2 regions of the Streptomyces sp. NPDC059743 genome follow, and region 1 is predicted to be linked to the other one. Evidence: riboswitches for the same ligand, from Rfam matches in the RefSeq annotation. Region 1 holds a riboswitch; the other holds the start of a gene.
The links. Region 1 has a riboswitch for cyclic di-AMP ahead of ACFV6H_RS15310 (transglycosylase SLT domain-containing protein). Riboswitches for the same ligand answer to the same signal wherever they lie in the genome.

Region 1 (4,208 bases):
CTCCAAGCACTCCGCCGTACATCGGTGAGCAGCACCTCGGCCACGGAGTCCCGGTGCACCATCTCACGGGCGACGGTGCGCGACCAGGACAGTGGCCGGAGGTCCTCCATGGTGCCGCCGATCGGTGCGTCACCAACCGTTGTATTCATGCGACAAGAACACCGCAATTTTCGTTGCTACGCACGCCGGACCGGAGCCGCCAAGCCCGCCACGCCCGGTGGGAAAAGCCGCTACATTGCCTGCTGTCATTTAACGGAACGGCAATCCGGGGTACACGTGCGGGTTCGGGTGGAGCAGGTTCGGGCGAAAACAACGCGGAGGTTTCTCCTGGAAGCGGCGGCACAGTTGTTCGATGAGCGAGGTTACTCCGGCACCAGTATCAGCGATATCAGCGCGCAGTCCGGCCGTACGAGCGGAGCCATCTACTTCCACTACGCCAGCAAGGAGAATCTCGCCCTCGCCATTGTCGAGGAGCATTTCGCGACCTGGCCCAATCTGATCGACCGTTACAGCTCGTCCGACCGTCCGGCGCTGGAGCGGCTGGTGGCGCTGAGTTTCGAGGTGGCGAGGGCCTTCCGGGACGATGTGGTCATCCGCGCGGGCGCCCGGCTCTGGGCGGAGCGCACCGCCATCAATGTCACGCTGCCGAGGCCTTTTGTGGGCTGGCTGGAAACCGTCACCAAACTTCTTGAAGAGGCCCGCCAGGAGGGAGAACTCGCCAATGGCGTCACACCTCAGGTGGCCGCGCATGGACTCGTGTGCGCCTTCTTCGGACTGCACACCGTCTCCGACGCCCTGGAGGGACGCCAGCAGATCGAGGAGGCGCTGCACGATCTGTGGCTGCTGCTTCTGAACGCCCTTCAGACGGACCCGGATCCGGCGGCCCTGCTCGCGCGGGTGCGTGAACATCCTCTGATGCCGGTGCCGGCCGGGGGGCGATGAGCCGAGGACGCTGGGCTGAGGGCGCGGCGGACGGAGCGAACGGCCGGACCCGGCCGGGACGGGTGGATGTCCCGGCCGGGTCCGGCCGTGTGTGCGGGTGTACGAGTGTGCAGATGTGACGGTACGTCAGTGGCTACCGCCGACCAGGGCGTCAGGGCCCGTCGGCAGGGCCCGTCAGTAAGGGCCGTTCACATTGTCGATCGAGCCGTACCGGTCGGCCGCGTAGTTGCACGCGGCGGTGATGTTGGCGACCGGGTCGAAGCTGTCCATCGACGTACCGGGCACGTGGTAGGCCTGGAAGGTCGGGTCGATGACCTGGAGCAGGCCCTTGGACGGTGTGCCGGCCGCGGCGTTGGAGTCCCAGTTGTTGATGGCCGACGGATTGCCGGAGGACTCGCGCATGATGTTCCGGTAGATGCCGTCGTAGCTGCCGGGAATGCCGTTGGCGGCCATGACGTCCAGCGATTCCTTGATCCAGCCGTCCAGATCGTCGGTGTAGGTCTTGGCGGCCGGCTCGGTGACGGTACCGCTCGTATCGGCCGACGCGTCCGCGGTGGTCACGTCCCCAGTGGGCGCGTTCTCGGTGGTCGCGGTGACGTTCTCCACGGTCGCCGTCGCGTCCTCGGTGGTCGCCGTGGCGGTTTCCTCGACCGCGGCGGTGGCCGTCGTGTCGGGCGCGGCACTCTCACCAAGAGTCAGTTCAAGGCCTGGGTGGATCAGGGCCGGGTTGGCGCCGATGACGTCGCGGTTGTCCTCGTACAGCTTCTTCCAGCCGCCGCTGACGGAGTGCGCGGCGGCGATCTTGGAGAGCGAGTCACCCGCGACGACGGAGTAAGTCGCCGGGCTGTCCTGCTGTGTCGCGGCGACGGGCGACGACGCCGCCTCGGCGGTGGTCGCGGCGATGAACGGGAGCGCGAGTACGGCGCCGCCCGTGCCCACGACCGCGAGGCCTCGGGCGAACGGGCTGGTTCTGGGACGGCGGTGCTTGGCCTGTGCGGGCATGACGAATTCCTCTCCGTCGCCTGCGAGGTGAGCTGTCGGGTTCGGGCTGGAGCTGCCCGGCCGCGGTATGAGCGGCTTCACCCCAAGCCGGTCCGGATGACGGAACGGCGCCTTACCTGGGTCCCCCGCTCCTGCCGTGCGTGAGTGGGTTTCGGTTTCCGGACAGCGGCAGGATTCGGCGGTCCGCCCGGATTGACGTGAACGTAGGCGGAACGTCCGGAAAAAAACAAGACCTGAATTCACCGCGCGATCCGGCAGATGAATCCAGAGAGGAATGATCCGGTTACACAGAAGGCCTACGAGAACTCAACTCTCGTTCCCTGCGAGCGAAATGAACGAGACGGCGGCGACCACGGCCCACGGATGATGTGACGTACATCATGGTCTCTGCCGGAATTAATGACACCACAACACCGCACAGACGGGAGCAAGTTATGCGAATACCACCTAAATGCACCACAGGAGAAATGCGGGCAAATCGCCTATATAACCACTTCTCGGAGTGGGCACGATGGGCTCCTGCGACTCCGTCAATTCAGCGAAGGCCTCATCTATTCCTCCTTCGCGCGGCGGCATTCCGTTCGGGATACCGGGAAATCGTCGGCCCGACGAAGGAGCCGCGCCGCGGGCACCACCATTCGTCTGCCGCGCCGGGTCCCGGCTGTGATCCGCAGTCGTCGGGGAAGGAGAGCGCGTACCGATAACAATGCTCGTATCGTTGACGTTTCGATGTCTGGCGTTGCGGTGTCCCGTGTGTCGCGGCATCCCGTGTACCGCGTCCCGCGTCCGGCCCAGACGATCAGGAGGAGGTCATGCGGCGGTGAGAGCAGCGGTGTTCCGCTCGTACGGCGAGGATCTGGTGGTGGAGGACCGGCCGGTACCGGCCTGCCCGCCCGACGGTGTCGTCGTCCGCGTACGGGCGACAGGCGTCTGCCGGTCCGACTGGCACGCCTGGCAAGGGCACGATCCGGTCCCTCTGCCGCACATCCCGGGCCATGAGTTCGCCGGTGTGGTGGCCCGCGTCGGCGAACAGGTGGGCCGATGGGCCGTCGGTGACCGCGTCACCGTGCCGTTCGTCATCGGATGCGGTCGCTGCGAAGTGTGTCTGTCGGGAGATCCTCAGGTCTGCCCGGGCCAGAGCCAGCCCGGCTTCACCTATGACGGCTCGTTCGCCGAGTACGTGGCGGTGCCCGCGGCCGAGTTCAACCTCGTCCGGCTGCCCGACGCCCTGTCGTTTGCCGCCGCTGCCGCGCTCGGATGCCGCTTCGCCACGGCCTTCCGGGCGATCGTGGCCCATGGCCGGGTCCGGCGCGACGAGTGGGTCGCCGTTCTCGGCTGCGGAGGCGTGGGACTCTCCGCGGTGACGATCGCTTCGGCACTCGGCGCGCAGGTCATCGCGGTCGATGTCAGCGATGCGGCGCTGGACCGTGCGCGGAGCATGGGCGCGCGGCACACTCTGCTCACGGATTCGGACATGGACCCGGAATCGGTCGCGAAGGCCGTGCACAAGCTCACCGGCGAGGGCGCGCATCTCACCGTGGACGCCTACGGCTCCGCGTCGAACGTCATGGCGTGCCTGCGGTCCCTGCGGCGACGCGGCCGGCACGTCCAGATCGGTCTGCTGCTGGGAGCGGACGCGGCGTGCGCGGTGCCCATGGACCGGATCCTGGCCTGGGAGATCGAGCTCCACGGCTCGCACGGGATCGCCGCCGCCGACTACCCGGACCTGTTCCGGCTGCTGGACGAGCGCGACATCGATCTGGCACGGCTCATCGGCCGGACGATCCCGCTGGATCAGGCCGGCGCCGCTCTGCGCGGTATGAGCAGTGGCTCGGAACCGGGAATCACGGTGATATCGATGCCCGACGCACCGTGACGAACACACGTACCACCCGGCCCCTGGGCCGTATGCCGGAAAGCCGCACCCGGAAACAAGTCCGCTCCCGACTCTTGCCCAGGCTTCCGGTCCGTCTTAGTGTGACGCTCACGTAAACACTATCGAATCGATTCGACTAATCGATTCGACACCGACGGACGAAGGGGCGGCGTGGCCACCATCAAGGACGTGGCGCAGCGGGCCGGTGTCGCTCCGAGCACCGTCTCGTATGTGCTGAGCGGCACCCGGAAGATCTCCGAGGAGACCCGGATCGCCGTCCATGCCGCTGTCGAGGAGCTGGGTTACCACCCGCGCGCCAGCGCCCGTACGCTGCGCAGCGCCCGCAGCCAGGTCCTGGCGCTCGCGGTGCCCCGGGTGCCCGGAAAGT
Region 2 (4,208 bases), on a different contig from region 1:
CGATCCGATCTGCTCCATAGCCCACTCGGCCGACGGCGAGTCGCCGCCGCGGACGGCAGCGGCCAGCCTGGGTGGGGCGCGGTACCGTCCGTAGCCCTAGGCGGAACCGGGCAGGTGACCACTGGTGGGGAAGCTGAGGAGGCTCAGGGAGTGCCTGAGCGGCAGCGGTCGGCGGGCCGACGAGACGGTCGGTCTCACGTCGAGTGACGGGGTGCCGGTTTCGGGCGGCCGGGTCCGTACCGGGCGGCGGCTGGTCCGCGTTCTGCCTCTGCTCGTGCTCGTCGTCGGAGTGATCTTCGACTCCCTGACTCCGACACGTGTCACGGCCGCCCCACTCTACGCGGCGGCCCCGCTGGTCGCCGCGCCGTTCTACCCGCTGATCGGCACGCTGCTGGTCGCCATCGCCTCGCTGCTCTTCGAGCTGGCGATGCATCTCTACGCCAACTCGCTCATGACGCTGGAGGCGCTCAGCGAGCTGCTGACCGTTGTGGTCGTCTCGCTCCTCGCGCTGTACATCAGCGGAGTGCTGCGCCGCAGCGGGCAGCGGCTCGCCTCCGCCCGGATCATCGCCGAGACCGCTCAACGGGCGGTGCTGCCGAGACCCGCCGAACGGATCGGCGGGCTGCGTATCGCCGCGCGGTACGAGGCGGCCCAGGAAGGCGCGTTCATCGGCGGCGACCTCTTCGCCGTACAGGACACGCCGTACGGAGTACGACTGGTGGTCGGGGACGTACGGGGGAAAGGGCTTGAGGCGGTCGAGGCGGTGGCCGTCGTCATCGGGTCCTTCCGGGAGGCCGCCGAACAGGAGAGCTCGCTGGAGGGCGTGGCGCAGCGGCTGGAGCGGGCTCTCACGCGCGACGGGACCAGACGTGGCGGGCTGGACGCGTTCGAAGGCTTCACCACGGCCGTGCTCGCCGAGATCCCGCACGACGGAGATGTGGTGAAGCTGGTCAACCGAGGGCATCCCGATCCGCTGCTGATGTGCGAGAACGGCGCGGTACGGATGCTGGAGACGCGCGATCCCGCGCTGCCGCTCGGGATGAGCGAACTGGGCGCCTGGCCGGACCGTGCCCAGCAGGCCAAGTACCCGGTTGGATCGACGCTGCTCTTCTACACGGACGGACTCTCCGAGGCGCGTGATTCCCGTGGTGTCTTCTATGTGCCGCGCGACCGGCTCGACGGACGGATCTTCCAAGGGCCCGACGAACTGCTCCAGGCGCTGATCGACGACGTACGGCTGCACACGGGCGGCGGGAGCCAGGACGACATGGCGCTGCTGGCGGTGAACCGGCCCACGGAGGTCGAGCCGGAACGGCGCAGGACGATACCTCTCGTGCCCTGACTCGTTCCCTGACGGACGTGTCCTGGGCGTCCTGCATGTCCCGCGCGATCCCTGTGCTCCGGGCGTCCCACGTGTCCCGGGCGTGCTCGCGCGCGGTCCGTCGGGCCGTCACCACCGTGTGTGATCGATAGGTATCCCTCCGCATAACATTTGACATACCGTCAGGTATGCCGGGCGTGCTGAAAGGCAGTCAGCTCGCCCGATTGCGTATGCATGTGCCCTGGTGTGTCCGATGCGAAGTTGTTAATGATCACCCGGAACGGCTTGGAATAAGGGCCCGGTCTCTATTAACGTTCGATAACGCAGCGCGGTCGTCCCAGCCGTCGTAAGAGTCGGCACCGTGCTCACGCGCCGAATCCCGCAAGGGAACCGGGGAACCACCAATTGGGGTGAATCGGGAGTTCTTTGCTGCCTTGCGCAGCTCAGGGCGACCGTAGGAGACCTTCCTGCTCCGAACCCGTCAGCTAACCCGGTAGGCGAGAAGGAAGGAAAGGAGTGCGCCTCAGTGGCGTCCAATCAGCCTGCCCCCACGGTCCCCTTCGAAACCACCTCCTTCGGCACCGAGCCGGAGCGGGCATGGGGCGAGTGGAATCCCACCGAGGAGTCCGTACGCCCGGTACGCGGCAGGCATCGCGTCGGCAAGCAGCGCAACGGCTTCGCCCGTAGCTCCACCGTCCTCGGCGTGGGTGTCATAGCCGCCGTCGGCGCGGGCGGTATGGCCACCGCGCAGGACAAGCCCGCGGTCTCCATATCCCTGCCCGACGCCATCACGGACAATCTTCCCGACGCCGGTTCGCTCCCGGGCATGGGATCGCTGGCGGCCGACGAGGCCGAGCCGGATCTGCTGGCCAGCGCACCGCTCACCACCGCCGGTATGACGGCGGCGGACGCGGAACAGGGCGCCACGGACGCGGGCGAGGCCCTGCGGGCCCGGATCCTCCAGCAGGCCGAGCAGCAGCAGAACGAGGCCGACGCCACGGAGAAGGCGGCTGCGGAGCGCGCTGCGGCCGAGCAGGCCGCGGCACTGGCCAAGAAGCAGCAGACCGAGGCCGAGAAGAAGATCGAAGAGGCGAAGAAGAAGGCCGAGGCGGAGGCCAGGGCCAAGGCGGAGGCGGAGCGCCTCGCGAAGCTGGCCGCCAGTTTCGCTCTTCCCACCTCCTCGTACACCATCACCTCCACCTACGGTGAGTCCGGCTCCATGTGGTCCTCCGGCTACCACACCGGTCTGGACTTCGCCGCTCCGACGGGCACGCCGGTCAAGGCCGTGCACAGCGGCACGGTCACCTCGGCCGGCTGGTCGGGCTCGTACGGCTACCGGACCATCCTGGAGCTGGATGACGGTACGGAGATCTGGTACTGCCACCAGTCCTCGATGACCGTCACCGCCGGGCAGAAGGTCACCACCGGCGAGACCATCGGCCGGGTCGGCGCGACCGGCAATGTGACCGGGCCGCATCTGCACCTCGAAGTCCACACGGCGGGCGGCTCCGGTGTCGATCCCATGAGCTGGCTGCGCAGCAAGGGCCTGGCTCCCTGAGCCACGCCGCGTGACTCCCTGAGTGCCGCCGCCCGACCGCGCTCCTCGGCCCTCGGCTTGATCCCCGTGGCATCACGCTGTCCCCGTCCCCGGCGGCTCCGGCGCTAGGCCCTGTCCGGCCGGTCTTCGTGGGCCCGGAACGCCCGGCACGGCACCTCGCCGCGTTGTCGGAGTTGCCCGAGTACATCCAGTACACGGGCAATCCTCCGCCTTGCGATGCACCGCACCGGACGCCCCGGGCTGATCCACGAAGACCGGCCGGACAGGACCTAGCCCCCCGACGCCTGGGCCGCCGGTCCCGTCGGTCTTCGGCCGGTCGTTGGCTGGCAGTAGGTCGTCAGTACTGGCGGTACGGGTTGTAGCCGTCGTAGTCGATGTACGGCGGCGGCACCGGCACCCGGCCCGTGGCCCGCGCGGCATAGGTCAGCGCGGGCCCGGCCGTCTCCCTGCGTTCCCAGAGATGGTGCAGCAGCTCCTGCTCGCGCTCCACGAAGTCCGGGCCGGTCCTGCCGCGCTGGGCGTCATGGCGCAGAAACGCCAGGGACGTCGCGAACGCCTCGTACTCGCCGACCGATCTGGACGCCTGAGGTCCGTACGTACGGGCCGCGAAATCGCGCGCCACCGTGCGCGCCCGCATCGAGGAGAGCGCCTGAGGCGCGGACGCAGGCAGCCAGCCCGCCGCCGCGTACGCGGGCAGCTCGGCCGAGACCGTACGCAGCTCGCGCTGTCTGCTCCAGATTGCCAGCCAGGTCAGCAGCCCGAAGACCGGCACCATGAACACCGCGTACACGGCGTAGAAGCCGAACGGGCCGAAGAGCGACGTCGAGCCGTTCCACAGTGCGTGCATACCCATCGCCAGCGCCAGACCGAGCGGCGGGAGGGCCAGCCGCCGGATCTTCTGGTGGCGGGCCGCCGTCGCCGCCAGGCCGAAGCCTATGCCCGTGAGCACGGTGAAGAGCGGGTGCGCGAACGGCGCCAGCACCACCCGTACGAAGAAGGTCGCCGCCGTTATGGAGGCCAGGCCTGCGCTGCCCGCGCTCCGGTCCTCGCCGAAGGCGCTGCCGAGATAGAGGATGTTCTCGGTGAAGGCGAAGCCGGTGGCGGTGAAGCCCGCGAACACGACTCCGTCGACCAGCCCGGTGAAGTCCCGTCTGCGGAACAGGAAGACCAGCAGGATCGCCGCGGCCTTGGCGCTCTCCTCCACGACCGGCGCTATCACCGTGACGCCCAGGGACTCCGCGCCGGCCGGGTCGGCGGTGGCGGTGGCTATCCACCGGATCGCGAAGGTGTTGGCGATGATCGCGACCAGGGCGGCGGCGAAGGCGCCCC

Region 2: linked by a shared signal. The riboswitch ahead of ACFV6H_RS21510 (M23 family metallopeptidase) and the one ahead of ACFV6H_RS15310 (transglycosylase SLT domain-containing protein) in region 1 are both predicted to bind cyclic di-AMP.

The regions. Positions count from the first base shown of each region.
Region 1 is NZ_JBHWGS010000007.1:178,278-182,485, reverse strand. It holds gene ACFV6H_RS15320 (ScbA/BarX family gamma-butyrolactone biosynthesis protein) at 1-149, opposite strand, end outside; gene ACFV6H_RS15315 (ScbR family autoregulator-binding transcription factor) at 289-942, shown strand; gene ACFV6H_RS15310 (transglycosylase SLT domain-containing protein) at 1,117-1,944, opposite strand; cyclic di-AMP (ydaO/yuaA leader) riboswitch at 1,949-2,109, opposite strand; gene ACFV6H_RS15305 (zinc-dependent alcohol dehydrogenase family protein) at 2,765-3,820, shown strand; gene ACFV6H_RS15300 (LacI family DNA-binding transcriptional regulator) at 3,992-4,208, shown strand, end outside.
Region 2 is NZ_JBHWGS010000011.1:293,784-297,991, forward strand. It holds gene ACFV6H_RS21505 (PP2C family protein-serine/threonine phosphatase) at 212-1,342, shown strand; cyclic di-AMP (ydaO/yuaA leader) riboswitch at 1,682-1,836, shown strand; gene ACFV6H_RS21510 (M23 family metallopeptidase) at 1,848-2,879, shown strand; gene ACFV6H_RS21515 (PrsW family intramembrane metalloprotease) at 3,217-4,208, opposite strand, start outside.